DNA from 3 places in the Bacillus sp. 5w2 genome. Region 1 is predicted to be linked to each of the others. Evidence: predicted binding sites of a transcription regulator. Region 1 holds the regulator's gene; each other region holds the start of a gene.
What was found. The regulator NrdR, encoded in region 1, represses ribonucleotide reductase genes. The targets are predictions, from matches to a motif close to AACACNATATATNGTGTT.
Positions count from the first base shown of each region.

Region 1 (5,612 bases):
CAATCTTTTCCCCAATCGAATTATCTTGAATCGAACTTTTAATTTCACGTAGAAATTCAGGGAAGTATACGAGCATCGAACTTATTTTCTTTTGAGCAAGCTCATTCGCAATTGCTCCTAACAAATACGTTTTCCCTACACCAAATTTACCGTACAAATACAAACCTTGCACTTTTTTACCAGGTTCATATGTACTTAAAAATTCATTAGCTGCACCAATTGCATCAATACGTGCATCTAAATCTGAAGGGTCTAAGTTTTCCATCGTCGCTTGTAAAATGTCAGTTGGCATATATACACTTTGAACGAGTTTTTCATATTTCTTTCTCTCGTCATATGCTACTTTTCTAACGCAACGATCGTATTGAATATCAATCATCTTCCCTTGAATAACGAGCTTTGGCTCATATCCTTGCAGCATGTTTTTACACGAACCTAGATCCGGACAATCCGCACAACCTACACTTTGTCCAATATATTCGTATAACTTCACAAGGCTGCGCTCAATCATAGAAGTTGTTACTTCACCTTTATGTTCGTCTATAAATTCTTTCACACGCGGATGTGCCATTACTTCCGCCTTTAATACTTCATATCTATTTTTAAAATTTTTATTTTCCATTAACTTTGCAAATGAATTTTGAATATGCTCCATTTTCTCACCTCAAAGAGCGTTCATTCTCTTCTATTAATCACGCTTATATTTTTTCAACACTTCTTCTAGTCGTTTTCGTTCATCATCTAACGTACTTGCATCTTTTTTCTTATTTACATCTTTCTTCACTGTTTCTTTCTCTTGTTCTTTCGGCTCTTCTTTCAGCCAATCTGGCACCATTTCTTTTCGCACTGTTTTCCTCGAGGTACGGCCTTTTTTCTTCGTCTCAGCCCATTCTTGATATTGACGATTTTCTTCTTTCGCTAACGCCATTGCTTCAGCTACTGTACCGACCTTTTTACGTGCCCAATGCCCAGCAATCTTCTCCACATACGTTTTCGCAAGTTTCATATCTGAGCGTAGCATAACGTAATAAATAAGTACATTCACAACACCTGGCGTTAACTTTTGATTGATCATTACATCTTCAACGATTTGCAAGTCAGCCTTCGTCGCCTCTGCACCACCAGAAATTTCTTTCAATAGTTGTTTTGGTGAGATTTCCTCTAACTGTTGCATTAACATCTCTTCTTGTGTAGAAGGCTCTTTCTCTTTCATCACACGTGCAGCATGAGGCTGTACTCTTTCACTTAATACAGGTAACGCTTGACCATTTTCGAACTGATACCAATCACGTGCTCCTTTTCTAAGCCTTTCGATATCAATTGTCTGCATCTCTGTCACCGCACCAAGAACGATATTTTGCATCGATAACACATCTACATCATACACGTAAGCGAGTGTAATGACACATTCTCGCACTTGATCTGTAATCGCCTTTTTAGGGACAAGAGCGGACAAACCATCTACAAATAAGGAGAAATCAAAGAAATCATTCCAAACTTTTGGAGCGTCTCCCTTCTTGTTACTTGGCATCACTGTCGTTTTTGGAATACGAAGGTCCTCTTGCGCATGCTCAAGCTGTCCTGGATTAAACGAACCAAACACATCATTGAAAGAACGCGTAACATTCTCATAAGAAGCAAAATCAAATTCTTCTTCTAAGAAATATTGCTTTACTTGATTATATTTTGTCCGGCTCAATCGATTGTATAAAAAGATACTTAACACAATATCATCAAAAAATTGCTTTGGAGATAAAGGTGGTTGCAGCTCGTATATAAACATTCGAATATCTTTTTCTTTCTTAATATATACTTTTAAAAGCCCAATTGCCTCTAACTTTACTCGTTCCTCATATATTTCAGGAAGCTGCATTTGCATGGTCACCATAAGGGAATGATGTGTATTCTCTTTTCCAAATACACGATCTTGCTCTAACTCTCCCCATAGCGTCATGTACAAGCTAAAAGCTCTACTACCTATTAACGGCTGATACAACATCGTTAATACTTTTCGGTCGTAATTATGCAGTAACCCTTTCGCACTTACTTTATAACGATCAATTGGCAATAGCTCCATCCATGACTGTTTTTCCATTCTTGCTTTTCCTTTCTCTCATCCAATCTATACTCTACTTCATTCGTTCTATCTTCATTATATAATTTCTTAGCGAAAAAGAGCTATTAGCTTTCGCTTCTAGCTCTCTTATCTCATTACTTACGGTATGTAAGAGAATAAAATACAGCTTCTATTCTCTTTCTTTTTGCAGTATATCTTTTAATTCTTCAATAAATACATTTAAATCTTTAAATTGGCGATATACAGAAGCAAAACGTACGTAAGCAACATCGTCGATATCACGCAGTTCTTCCATAACAATTTCACCAATCATATCACTTTTCACTTCTGATATACCTAAATTACGAAGTTCACGTTCCACACTTTGAGTTACTTCTTCTAATTGCCTTAAAGATACTGGTCTTTTTTCACACGCTTTAATTAAGCCGCGCAAAATCTTTTCTTTATTAAACTCTTCTCGTGTGCCTTCTTTTTTTACAACGATAAGAGGTGACTCTTCTACTCTTTCAAATGTCGTAAAGCGACTTAAACAACTTTCACACTCTCTCCTTCTTCGAATAGAGCGCCCCTCGTCTACCGGACGCGAATCTAACACTCTTGTACCATTATGAGAACAGGATGGACAACGCAATATATTCACTCCTTTACACTATACTCTTTATTTTTTCTCTACTTACTTCATCTACAATATATATACAGTATTATATAACTCATTCTAACTCTCTTACCACTTTAAGTTTCAGCACATTACTTTAACATCTCGTTTTTAAAAATAAGATGGTAGATGGGGTGATAACTTATTCGTAAGAGCTCAATTTATCTCACTAACGAGTACGTTATATGTTTCCTTTTTTATAAACTAAAAAAGAGGTGCATTATACACCTCTTTACATTTTAAATCAATTATGTTCTTTTTTAAAGAGCTTTTGTTTCTCTCTGCTTAATTTCGAAGCTACCAGTGCCTCGAGGAAGCTCGATGCTCTCACGCGTTTTCGCGTTTAAACCTTCTGCAATATATTCTGCAGCAACATTTGGATCAATACGATCCCCACAAGTATAAACATCAATACTTGCGTAACCGTGCTCCGGAAAGCTATGAATTGTTAAATGTGATTCCGAGATAATTACTACTCCACTTACACCTTGTGGTGCAAATTTATGGAAAGCAACCTCACGCACTTCAGCACCAGCTCTTAGTGCTGCATCCACAAATAATTGTTCAATATACGGCATGTCATTAAGCTTGTCGAAATCGCAATCCCAAAGTTCAGCGATCACGTGACGACCCATCGTATCCATAGTATCCATTCTACAGTTCCCCCTTGTAAATTTATTCTAACTGTTCGAATTGAAAACTAATTTGCAATTTGGCTTGCTCCACTACCACGGGGGAAAGTTAGTCCAGAGAGGTCCTAACCCTTTAAGTAGTGACTACGTACCTCAGCTCTTAAGTTTACGAGTGTTAGTATACTTTGTTTATTTTCATTTTGCAACAACAGTTTTTTCGATTTTCTGTCATATTTTCCTCTTTACTTTTCCCTAAAAAAAATAAACGATTCACAAATACAGTAATCACAACGTTTCGTGGTATGTCCACTTTCAAAAATATACTTATATAATTTTTTTCCTTTTCAGAAAAAAATAAAAAAAGAGGGCAAATATTCCCTTGCCCTCTCCCTTATTCACTTAAATATGTTGCACATTTTCTTGTTTCGCTAATTCTTCAACAACTAGCGTTACAAGATCTACAACACGACGAGAGTAGCCCCACTCGTTATCATACCAAGCAAGTACTTTCACTTTACGATCACCCATTACCATTGTAGATAAACCATCAATAATAGCTGAGTGTGTATTTGTATTAAAGTCAATAGATACTAAAGGTTCTTCACTGAATTCTACAATACCTTTTAACGCACCGTTTGCAACAGTTTTGAATGCTTCATTAATAGCTTCAACTGTCACATCACGTTTTACATCTACTACTAAGTCAACAAGAGACACGTTTGGTGTTGGTACACGAAGTGCCATACCATGAAGTTTTCCGTTTAAGTGCGGAAGAACTTTTGCAAGCGCTTTCGCGGCACCTGTCGTTGTCGGAATGATTGATTGTCCGCAAGCACGTGCTCTTCTTAAATCTTTATGTGGGTTATCAATATTTTTTTGGTCATTTGTATAAGCGTGAACAGTTGTCATTAAACCGTTTTCAATGCCAAACTGCTCATCTAACACCTTAACAACAGGCGCTAAACAGTTTGTTGTACAAGATGCATTTGAAATAACAGTATGTTTTGTAATATCTAATTGGTCTTCGTTCACACCAACTACAATTGTTACATCTTCATTCTTACCAGGCGCTGTTAAAATAACTTTTTTCGCTCCAGCTTCAACATGAAGAATTGCTTTTTCTTTTGAATTAAATTTACCAGTTGCTTCAATTACAACTTCAACACCTAAATCTGTCCAAGGCAATTCCTTTGGATCGCGGTTGTTTAAAAGGCGAATCATTTTCCCATCAACTAATAAGTGATCTTCAAATGCTTCTACTGTTCCGTCAAACTTGCCGTGAACTGTATCATATTTAATTAAATGTGCTAACGTTTCAGATGGATAGCTTGCATTGATTGCTACAATTTCGAATGCGCTTTCTTTTATTGCCTGACGAAATACCATTCTCCCAATACGTCCAAATCCATTAATTGCCACACGAGTCATAATATGTTATCCCCCTTGAATGCGTTATACTATTTATCTCCAATCCCAATAATAGTATAACACAAAAAGAGGATATGTCACTAAGCATTTTCATTAATTTCACAATTTTTTAGTCAATAATGTTCCAATTCTTTAAAATCACCTGTAATTGTGTTTTCGTTCCCATAATTGTGCCATCATTATTTATCACTTCATCTGCATTTTTCACTTTTTCTTCTAATGGCATCTGAGATTGAATACGAGCTGTTGCTTCTTCTTCCGAAAAATTATTTCGTTTCATTAAACGTTCTAATTGCGTATGCGACTTAACTGCTACAACTAAAACGCGGTCAACGAGACTTGTTAATTTACTTTCAAATAAGAGAGGAATATCTAAAACAACCGCTTGCGCACCTTCTTTTATGTACATTTCCTTTTGCCTATTCATTTCTTCACGCACTGCAGGATGAACAATTTTGTTTAACTGCAATCGTTTTTCTTCATTATAGAAAACGACACTTCCTAATTTTGGACGATCCAGTTCTCCATCTTCTTGTAATACTTCCGTTCCAAACACTTCTACAATTTTGTTATATGCTGGTTTTCCTCGTTCTACAACTTCTCGCGCAATAATATCTGCATCAATAACTGGTATACTCAGTTCACGAAACATTTGAGACACTGTACTTTTTCCACTTGCAATGCCTCCCGTTAATCCAATTACTACTGTCATCATAATCCTCCTCACAATATAAAAGGCGCGAAACTAATGTTCCACGCCCATACTTACATTTTCCAAATTCCAATAATAATGAGTAATACCCCAGGCAGGAATGTAAAT
Region 1 covers NZ_JBTIWT010000014.1:34,009-39,620, forward strand. The annotation lists gene dnaI (primosomal protein DnaI) at 1-655, opposite strand, end outside; gene ACXY7N_RS20725 (replication initiation and membrane attachment family protein) at 689-2,095, opposite strand; gene nrdR (transcriptional regulator NrdR) at 2,247-2,708, opposite strand; gene speD (adenosylmethionine decarboxylase) at 2,993-3,376, opposite strand; gene ACXY7N_RS20740 (glyceraldehyde-3-phosphate dehydrogenase) at 3,764-4,792, opposite strand; gene coaE (dephospho-CoA kinase) at 4,902-5,504, opposite strand; gene ytaF (sporulation membrane protein YtaF) at 5,558-5,612, opposite strand, start outside.

Region 2 (5,612 bases), on a different contig from region 1:
TAAGAAAATATACAAGAACTTCAAGTTATTAGAAAAAAAGAACGGTTTAAATGCGCGCATCTTTATATAGGGGTATAATAAAAAATACAATAACCTACTAAAGTGGGAGAAATTAGAGGCGGTAAAATGATGTTTGAATTTGTGGGGAGTGTTATAGCGTTAATTTTATTTGTATTTTCTTATATACATTTAAAAAAGATTCGTCATCATGAAACAACTACATATTTTGATGGGATGGATGGTATACATGCTGGGGTCACACATGAGAGTGGTGGGGATATGTAAAGGTGTATAACTTTCTTTTTTTGCGTGGTATGATATTTAAAAATAGTACATAATAGAGTTCGTAAGTGATGAATGGAGAGTGGAAAGAATGAAGATTTCTTTTATTCGTCATGGTCGCTTAGACCGTACTATAGAACCAATGACGGTTACATCCTTTCATGAATGGATGAAGGGATATGACTTACATACCATAATAGAAAAAGCACCTATACCAACGGAAACAATGGAAGTGGTTGAAGCAGCAAAATTGATTTTAACGAGTGATCAAAGGTGTGCTGTACAGTCAACAGCTGAATTAATGGATTCTTTATCTTTTATGCAAAATTCTCTTTTTAGAGAAGCTGAAATTCCGACGAGTTTTTATGCTCCAACATGGTTAAAATGTAAACCTAACGTATGGATTTTTATCGGACGAACATTATGGATACTTGGTTACCATAAAGATGTTGAGTCTTATAAGGAAGTAAGAGAGAGGGCAAGGCAAGCGGCTTACTTATTACACCGTTACGCTCTCGTACATGGAAGTATTGCTCTTGTAGGGCATAATTATGTTAATGCAATGGTTGGTGCAGAATTGAGAGCAATGGGATGGTCTGGTTCGCCTATTTTGCACAGAGAGCCATGGGGATGTACAACATATACGTTTCACGAGGCGATGAATGGAAATATATTAAATACGAATTTAACATAAAAGCACACGATTTATATAAATCGTGTGCTTTCTTTTTAAGATATAGAAACCTTTGTATTTAATGGTTTTACTAGATGGGCATAAGGTTCACCCACAAGCATAACGATTTGGTCCTTTGTATAACCTAGCTTTTCGTATAATGAATAGGCACGTGTATTTTCTAAATTAACAAGTAATGCGATTTTTTCATGCTCCTTTTCAGTTGCATGGATTTCAGCAGCTTTAATTAACTTAGAACCGATGCCTTTTCCGCCATATGCACTTGAAACTGATAATGTATCAATGTAATATTCATCAATCTCAGCTTCTTTTTCTAACGTAATCGATTCATCTTTATGTAATTTTCTTAAGTGACGTACAATTGGTGCATCAAGCCTTGTTGCTTCACTACCGTGATAAGCGACAATAATTCCGACCGCACTCCCGTCTTGTTCATATACAAAACAGTTTTCATAGCTCAGTCGATTACTCTCTTTTGAGAACCATGTTTCAAGTCCTAGTAATACTTCTGTCTCAACAGTGCTACCTGTGATTTTTTCAGCAATTTCGTGCAGAGCGTTATACAATAAAGGAGCTATTGCCTTTGCATCTGTCTTTTTTGCTTTCCGAATCATAGTATCCCTCCTAGTTCTATTTATATATTGTAGCATAGTGGTATGGAACTTTGCATAATTGAATGTCGAAATGTTTGATATAGAGAAGTAGCTATGTTAGTATATGATATTTAGTGGACATATAGTAAAGTGATATCGTTTGCGAAATAATGAAAATGCAATGAAGGTATAGCACCTGGATAATTTTACAGTTGTTGACCTATAGAATATACGATAAAATAAAATATTGCATAGAGGTGAAATACATGGATGAACAATTAGCAAATACAATTTTGGATCAGCTGAAAAATGGTGAAATAAAGGAGTATGTTGCAACGAAAGATGTATTTTATACGTTTAGGAAAGTTGTAGTAAGTCGAGAAGATTTTAAACATATTATAGGGAACGCGCAGCGCGGCGGGCAAGTAATTTATACATATTCAGAAACGCCACGTTCGTAACTAGAAGAATATAGGGGGGAGAATTATGGGCGATTTTAAACAAGGTATATTACCACATTGGGATTATATGTGGAAAGATAGAGCCGGCAATAGATTTATGGGGATGGTCATGTATCCAGAGAAACGAAAGTGTTCGGCAAAAATGCTTCAGAAAATAAAAAGAGCATATGAAGAGGCTTTAGAAATTAAAGTAACTGTACAAGTTCAACATACATATCAGTACGTAGAAGGAATGATTGTATACTTTGATGAAGAGGCACCTGTATGTACAATGATTGATAAAGATGAAAATCCACATCATATATTTGTAAAAGATATTTTGCGTATTGAGCACTCTGAATAATCTTTTCGTAAATAAGTTGAATTTCCATAATAATAATCTTTTTCTGTAATAATTATCTTTTAGTATGTAACGCGAACCGAAAGTATATGTATAATATTTAATAAAGTAAAATTGATAAATGTAATCGTTTTTTAGAACAGATTATCGTTTCATGTCTGTTCTTTTTTGCGTGATGCTGGAGAAATATATTACTCCAGCATTTGCCGTTTTATGACAAAATATATTGGTAACTTTTTTAAAAATAAGGTTAAATTCGTTGACAACTTTTTTGAAAAGCACTTTATTGACATGAGTTTTAGAATGTTGTTTCATAGTCATTGTATTGAAAAAAATCGACTGTCTTGTCGAAAAGTAAAAGTTAAAAAAAGAAAGAATTTATACATATATCTTGTGTCTTATTTTGAAACGTAATACAATATATAGAGAAATCAAGAACAACATATAGAGAATATAGATTGGAGAGGGAGGGGTCGGAAATGTTAGTTGCATATGATTCTATGACAGGAAACGTGAAGCGTTTCATCCACAAATTAAATATGCCGGCCGTTCAAATTGATGAAGATCTAGTAATAGATGAAGACTTTATTCTTATTACGTATACAACAGGTTTTGGCAATGTACCAGAACGTGTTTTAGACTTTTTAGAGCGCAATAATGGAAAATTAAAAGGCGTATCTGCAAGCGGCAATCGTAACTGGGGAGACATGTTCGGTGCAAGTGCTGACAAAATTTCTACTAAATATGAAGTGCCTATTGTATCAAAATTTGAGTTATCTGGAACAAATAACGATGTAGAATATTTTAAGGAAAGGGTGCGGGAGATTGCGACACATTGAACTGAATAATGAAATCACGCAAATGCAGGACGGTTTTTATCAGCTTCATAAGGATAAAGAGGCATTAGAAGTCTTTATGGAAGAAGCTAGAGAGAATACCGTTTCTTTTAATAGCGTGGCAGAGCGAATGGAGTATATGAAAGAACATGATTACTATTACAACGTTCTGGACGAGTATAGCTTGGAGGAAGTAGAAGAGGTATATAACATCGCTTATGGTGAAAACTTCGAGTTCCAATCTTATATGGCAGCATCTAAGTTTTACAAAGATTATGCGTTAAAAACGAATGATCAAAAACAATACTTAGAAAGCTATGAAGATCGTGTAGCAATTGTGTCATTATACTTAGGACGCGGTGATGTTGCGAAGGCAAAACACTTCGCAAGCATGATTGTAAAACAAAACTACCAACCAGCGACACCAACCTTTTTAAATGCGGGAAGAAGCAGAAGAGGAGAAATGGTGTCTTGTTTCTTGTTAGAGATGGATGATAGCTTAAATTCAATCGGCTTTAACATTAATACAGCAATGCAATTATCGAAAATTGGCGGTGGAGTAGCTTTAAACTTATCTAAGCTACGCGCACGCGGTGAGCAAATTAAAGGTATCGACAACGCTGCAAGTGGTGTAGTACCTGTTATGAAATTACTTGAAGATTCGTTTTCATATGCGAATCAGCTTGGCCAACGAAAAGGTGCCGGCGCAGTATACTTAAACATTTTCCATTGGGATATTATTGAATTCTTGGATTAATTGGTAGTCCCTCTACGCAGTAATGTGTATGAGAAAACCTTGTGAACCTAACCAATAGGGTGTCGCAGTAGCGGCTAACGGTATCAGTTGAATAAGGGGTAAAAGAAAAAGAACCCGCGAAGAAGCTGACTAAGAGAGCCTACGGTCCATGTACATGGATAGCAGGTAATACCGTGCCAAGCTTGAAAGAAATGTTACTTGGGTGAAGTGGAATCTTATATTCACCGGAGGCGAGATTCCATGAACTGTGGAATTTATTTGATAATTAATAAGGAAAATAGGAAGTTTTATATTGGTAGTTCTAATAATTTTAAAGTACGATTTAAAACTCATAGAAATCAATTGAATGCTAATCGGCATCATAGTAAACATTTACAAGCAGCCTGGAATTTATATGGTGAGAATAAATTTGAGTTTAAAGGGATAATCGAGTTACCAGATGATAAGAACATTCTTCATAAGATAGAGCAAAGTTTACTAAGTCAATATTATGGGAAACAGTATTGCTACAACGGACATCCCATCGCTAGAGGTGGGGCGTTGAGTGGGGAAAAGAACCATATGTATGGGAAAACTCACTCAAAGGAAGTAAAAAAATTTCTTTCTGAAATTAATACTGGTCCTAATAATTATTGGTATGATAAACCTCAACATATGGAGAATATGAGATCTAAGATTACTAAACGATTTCACGGTAGAAAACATACTGATGAAACAAAAGAAAAAATGTCTAGGTCTCGTAAAGGTAAAAAACATACAAAAGAAACATGTATGAAGATAAGTAAAGCTCAAAAAAACCAATATAATTCTGGAAGAGAAAAACAAAAAAAGCCAATTGTTATAAATGACATTTACTATGAGTCTTTAGCGGAAGCCGGCCGAGCGTTTAATGTGCCTGCTAATACGATAAAATATAGAGTACTATCCAATAACTTTCCTAATTATCAATACTTTCAAGAAGGTGTAGAGACTATCGAACGCACGTCATTAGACGAAAGCTAGTAGAGTAGGCTGGAAATAGGTACCAGTCGAAGTGCAAGGCAACCAGTTACAGGTTGATGATATAGTCCAACCTTCATAGAAATATGAAGACGAGTTGACCAAAAAAATAAATGCTGATGAGAAGAGCCGTATTCAGTCTCTATCAATCGGAATTATCGTGCCAAGTAAGTTCTTTGAGCTAGCTGAGAAAAACGAACCTTTCCATGTTTTCGCGCCTTATACGGTGTATAAAGAATACGGAAAGCATTTAGATGATATTGATATCGATGAAATGTACGATGAATTAATGAGCAATCCGAAAGTGAAGAAGAAGCCGCTAGATATTAGTGCACGTGATATGCTTATTAAAATCGCTATGATTCAGCTTGAGTCTGGTTACCCATACTTAATGTTTAAATCAAATGCAAATAATCAACATCCATTGAAGGATATTGGAACTGTGAAGATGTCGAACTTATGTACAGAAATCTTCCAGCTTCAAGAAACTTCTGAAATAAATGATTATGGTACAGATGATATTATCCGTCGTGATATTAACTGTAATTTAGGATCGTTAAATATCGTGAATGTAATGGAAAATAAAGAAATTCGTGAAGCCGTTCATGCGGGAATGGAAGCTTTAACAGCTGTTTCTGATATGACGATCA
Region 2 covers NZ_JBTIWT010000002.1:260,933-266,544, forward strand. The annotation lists gene ACXY7N_RS05580 (hypothetical protein) at 103-285, shown strand; gene ACXY7N_RS05585 (hypothetical protein) at 374-976, shown strand; gene ACXY7N_RS05590 (GNAT family N-acetyltransferase) at 1,012-1,590, opposite strand; gene ACXY7N_RS05595 (hypothetical protein) at 1,836-2,030, shown strand; gene ACXY7N_RS05600 (hypothetical protein) at 2,056-2,373, shown strand; gene nrdI (class Ib ribonucleoside-diphosphate reductase assembly flavoprotein NrdI) at 2,850-3,209, shown strand; partial or broken gene ACXY7N_RS05610 (ribonucleotide reductase N-terminal alpha domain-containing protein) at 3,196-3,960, shown strand; gene ACXY7N_RS05615 (group I intron GIY-YIG endonuclease) at 4,204-4,965, shown strand; partial or broken gene ACXY7N_RS05620 (ribonucleoside-diphosphate reductase subunit alpha) at 5,063-5,612, shown strand, end outside.
Region 2: the regulator NrdR is predicted to act here: its motif matches at 2,783-2,800, upstream of nrdI (class Ib ribonucleoside-diphosphate reductase assembly flavoprotein NrdI).

Region 3 (5,612 bases), on a different contig from region 1:
CTTTTTTATAAATAACACCTGATCCTGATCCAGCTTGTTGTTCTTGGCCTGTCGGTTGCATTGCAAACGGGTCTATACTTTGTTGCATATTAATAACACCTACAACAACATCTTTCGCGCCTTCAATCATACCAGGTAAATCAGTTTCATTTTTTGCTTTATTGACCACAGGAACTACAGTACCTTCAACTTTTGAATCCGAACTGAATGATGATACAGCCGCTCCATTATTTTGAGCCCATGGCATATATGGTGCCGCAAAACTAATTGTGACAGCCCCGACTACTGCTCCAACTAAACCTGTGAAAAAATATCCTTTTTTACTACCAGATTTTTTCATTTCTCTCGTTTCGCTATGCTCTTCATTTAAATTCGGTCCGTCGTAATATCCCATGTTTTATTTCCCCTCTCTGGTGAATTCGTACTTTCAGTATAGTCACAGCCTGTGTCCTTCTTGTGAACTCATCGTGAAATCCAATTAAAAAAATACTCTTATCTATCATTGTAGACAAGAAAAGTATTTTTTGTACATTCCACCTACAAAAGAGAGTATAAATTCGCTATATCCCAAAGCCAAAGTGCATAGTAATTTAAAGGTTATTCTTCAAATTTGTAACCCACTCGAATAACAGTACCGATATGCTTCGCTTTATCTCCTAGCTTATTTCGCAGTTTTTTAATATGAGTATCAACCGTTCGGTCATCACCGTAGTAATCATATCCCCATAACTGATCTAATAAATGTTGACGTGACAACACAATTCCTTTGTTCTCCATTAAATAAACAAGAAGTTCAAATTCCTTATGTGTCAATATAATTTCTTCTCCATCGACTAAAACAGTTCTAGACAAACGATTTACTTCTATTCCCGCTAAAGACATAGCATTTTCTTCCGCTACTCCTACCACACCATCCGCACGTTTCAATAACGTCTTCGCGCGAGCTACTAACACTTTCGGACTGAAAGGCTTTGTTACATATTCATCTGCACCTAATTCGAACCCTAGTAATGTATCATCCTCATCCGAACGGGCTGTTAGCATAATAATTGGTACTGCTGATTCTTTTCTAATTCGTCTACAAACAGACCATCCATCTATTTCTGGTAACATAATATCTAACATAATTAAATCAATTTCATGCTCTGCAAATAATTCTAACGCTATTTTTCCGTCTTCTGCTTCGATTACTTCAAAGCCTTCATTACGAAAATAATCACTAACGATTTCACGTAGTCTTCTTTCATCTTCAACAAGTAATACTGTTTTATTCATATCATCTATCCCGCCTTTTTACTCTTTCAATCGAATAATACGTTGATTGGAGCTTCCGCGAAATGGAAGTGTTAAATCTTTTTTCTCGATTTCAAATCTTCCATCGACTAAAACATCCCCATAATGTAACAACTCTATCATATCATTATTTTGAGAACTCTGTATCTCTTCTAACGTATAACCTGTATACATCCATAGATTTTTTTTCAAGTCTTTCACAGCTTTTGCTACTTTTTTCACTTCAGCAGCTTGGAAAAATGGATCTCCACCTGAAAATGTTACATCAGTTAATGGATTACTTGCAATCTCGTTCACAATTTCTTCTACTGTCATTTCAGTTCCATTACAAATATTCCACGATTCCGGATTATGGCAACCGAAACAACGATGCGGACAGCCCGCAAAAAACACGACTGTCCGCAACCCTTCCCCATCGACTACACTATCATGAATGATGTTCATCACTTTCATTTATGCTTCACCCGATCCATCTCTTCACTACGTTTCGCACTATTCCACTTCGACATATCGCCTACAAGATAACCTGTTATACGGCGGATTCTTTCTATATTAGCCTCGTCTCCATTTCCGCAGCTTGGGCATTCATTACCTATAACTCCGTGATAACTGCAGCACTTACAACGGTCAACCGGATGATTAATTGAACCGTATCCAACGCCATTCTCTGCCATCGCTTGTACAATTTGCTTTAATGCCTTTTTGTTATGCATAGCTGCTCCGTCTAGCTCAATATACGTAATATGGCCTCCGTTACATAGAGCGTGAAAAGGCCCTTCTAAACGAATTTTTTTTATCGCTTGAATGTTATAGTAAACTGGAATATGGAATGAATTCGTATAATAATTATGGTTCGTTATACCGCTAATCACACCAAATTCTTCCCTATCTTTTTTCACAAACTTCCCTGATAACCCTTCTGCAGGAGTTGCAATTACTGAGAAATTCAGTTCATATTCTTCTGTCGCTTTATCCATTCTCTCTCTCATAAAGGAAATAATTTCATACCCAAGTTTCCATGCTTCTTCATCTTCTCCATGATGCTTTCCTGTTAAAGCTACTAAACACTCCGCAAGACCGATAAAACCAAGACTTAACGTCCCTTGTTTTAAAATGGATGCTACAGAATCTTCAGGCTGTAACTTTTCCCCACCACGCCATACACCTTGTGAATAAAGAAATCGAAAATCTCTCGCTCGCTTCGTACATTGATACTCAAATCTCTCTAATAATTGCTTAATTCCTAAATCTAAGTAATAATTTAATGCTTCAAAAAATGCTTCTTTTGAACCACTAATTAATGCTAATTTCACTAAGTTGATAGACGTAAATGATAAATTGCCTCTTCCAATCGCTGTTTCTTCTCCATGTATGTTAGACATAACACGGGTACGGCATCCCATGTAACATACTTCACTTTCCGGTCGTCCATCATAATGCACTGCATTAAATGGCGCATCTAAAAATGAAAAATTAGGGAATAATCGTTCAGCCGTTGTCTCTAACGCTAATTCAAATAAATCATAGTTCGGATCAGATTCTTCAAAGTTCACACCTTTTTTCATTTTAAAAATTTGAATAGGAAAAATTGGTGTTTCCCCTTTACCAAGACCAGCTTGTGTCGCTTTTAAAAGCTGTCTAACTAGTAATCGTCCCTCTTTTGATGTGTCTGTTCCATAATTAATAGAAATAAACGGTACTTGTCCCCCGCCCCTACTGTGCATACTATTTGAATTATGAACGAAAGCCTCACACGCCTGATACGCATCATTTTCCGTTTCTTTCCATGCAAATTCTTCTATTTGTTCTTTCGTAAGCGGATATGACTGTAATCGTTTCTTATGTCTCTCTACTGTTTTTCTCACATACGGAGCTAAATCAATATCAAATAGTGCAAACGATTGACCACCGTGCTGCATATTTTGATTCGCTTGAAAAATAATAGACGAAAGAGCCAACGCACTTTTAATGTCTTGCGGTTGTCTCATATGTCCATGTCCAGTATGAAAACCATTAGTAAGCATTTGCGCTAATGGAATTTGTGAACAAGTCGTCGTTCCTGTCGCATAAAAATCTAAGTCATGTGGATATAATATATTTTGATTTATCGCTTTTTTCACTTGATCTGACAATAAATTTTCAACTGCATAATATTTCGCACTCTCTGATGCGAACGTTCCCATTACTCCCATTGGAGAGCGGCCATCTACATTTGCATTTTCTTGCATTAAATCTTGTTCATTGCCGTGGACAATTGTCTCGAAAACTTTCATTAATTCTTCTCCACGTGTATTTTGTTGTAACATTTATAACCCTCCACCAATATGTTGTTGTCTTGTGATTAAAATGTTACTACATATAGTCTTGTTGTTTCTGTGAGAAATGTAACATTCCTGTGAAATTTTTTTCACGAAATAATGAATTTTTCATTTACAAAAAAGAAATGTGCTCTTTACAAATGTATGGTACAATATACGGGAAAAACTCTTTTTACCCTTTATCAACACATTTGAATAAAGGAGACTGAACTTATGGTTACTACATATCTTTTATTTATCGTTTCCTACTTACTTGGCTCGATTCCATTTGCACTAGTCGTTGGAAAAATCGGTTATGGAATCGACATTCGTGAGCATGGCAGCGGTAATTTAGGCGGAACAAATACATTCCGCACACTAGGGAAAAAAGCAGGTTTTATCGTTACAATTGCTGACATTTTAAAAGGTACATTAGCAACAAGTCTACCGATTATTTTCGGGTTAGACGTTCACCCACTATGGTTCGGGTTAGCAGCTGTTCTTGGACATGTGTATCCGATTTTCGCGAAATTCCGTGGTGGTAAAGCAGTTGCAACTTCTGCTGGCGTGCTATTATGCTACTCACCAGTTGTTTTTGCAATATTAGCTGTTGTCTTTTTCAGCCTTTTATTTACAACAAGATACGTATCACTTTCTTCTATGGTAACAGCTGTCGTTGCCGTTATCGCATCAATTGTTAGCGGGGATAAAATCTTCATTATTGCGATGTGTTTATTAGCAGGTATGGTTATTTATAAACACCGTGCAAATATTGGACGAATTATAAATAAAACTGAACCGAAAGCAAACTTTTCAAAAAAGCAAAAATAAGATCGTAACCCACATAACGCAAAAAGAAAACGTGAAGCATATTAATAGCGTCTTTTTGCGTTATTTTTTATACTAAAGAAAAAGCAACATAATTTGGAGGAACTATACATGAATCTTTCCGTAACAAAAGAAGCAGCACAATGGTATAAAAACGAATTAAACTTACAATCGGGTGAAACACTACGCCTTTTTGTACAATACGGCGGTTGCAGTACTGTACAAAAAGGACTTTCTTTAGGTATTCGTAAAGATGATCCTGCACATCCTGCTGTTCAGACTCAAGAAGAAGGTATTAACTTCTTTATTGAAGGCGATGATGAGTGGTTCTTCGATGGACATAATTTATCTGTTACACTTAACGACGGTGATGATTTCCCTCAATTTAATTATGAAAAATAAAAAAAGCGTGGCTTCTGCCACACTTTTTTTATTTTTTCTTAATTTCCTCATATTTCGCATACCACTCAGGATATAACTTTTTAAATGATACAGGGCGGAAACCTTCTTTTTTCGCACAAATATTCGTCGTACTTGCAGTAATACAAAGTTCTCCATCACCATTATAAATTTCATATCCATACACAACGCGAAGTGGGCTCACTGTATCAACCCATGTTTTTACGATCGCTTTTTCTCCGTAACGCATCGCTTTACGATATGAAATTTGCAAGTCTAACACAGGAGAAATAATTCCCTCTCTCTCCATTTCAACATATGAAAATCCTAAATCTTGTATAAGTTTCGTGCGACCTAGTTCAAGCCACACCAAATAATTTGAATGGTAAACAACACCCATTTGATCTGTTTCCGCATAACGGATTTCAACTTCATGTTCTGCTACAAACATATGTATTCGCCGTTGCCATAAACTTATAAAAATCTATAAATTTTGTTTATTTCCCTGTTCTACGTGTCCGATTTCACAGAAGCTACTTTCGTTTGATGTAACACTCCGAGAGCGTAAATTCGGATACAACGAATCCTACATATTAGCCGTAACTTTTTTAGATGTTAACTGGCTAATTCATACCGTGACAAATTGATAGCCGCATTTAAATCCCTATCCATTTCGTGACCACAAGTGCATTTGTATACACGGTCAGAAAGTTTTAGTTCTTTGTTGATGCTTCCACAACTGGAACACATTTTTGAAGAAGGATACCATGTATCAGCTTCTACAAATTCAATACC
Region 3 covers NZ_JBTIWT010000004.1:62,800-68,411, reverse strand. The annotation lists gene ACXY7N_RS10175 (S1C family serine protease) at 1-394, opposite strand, end outside; gene ACXY7N_RS10170 (response regulator transcription factor) at 598-1,275, opposite strand; gene nrdG (anaerobic ribonucleoside-triphosphate reductase activating protein) at 1,294-1,746, opposite strand; gene ACXY7N_RS10160 (anaerobic ribonucleoside triphosphate reductase) at 1,743-3,599, opposite strand; gene plsY (glycerol-3-phosphate 1-O-acyltransferase PlsY) at 3,825-4,421, shown strand; gene ACXY7N_RS10150 (HesB/YadR/YfhF family protein) at 4,530-4,820, shown strand; gene ACXY7N_RS10145 (acyl-CoA thioesterase) at 4,849-5,268, opposite strand; gene ACXY7N_RS10140 (RNA-guided endonuclease InsQ/TnpB family protein) at 5,433-5,612, opposite strand, start outside.
Region 3: the regulator NrdR is predicted to act here: its motif matches at 3,642-3,659, upstream of ACXY7N_RS10160 (anaerobic ribonucleoside triphosphate reductase).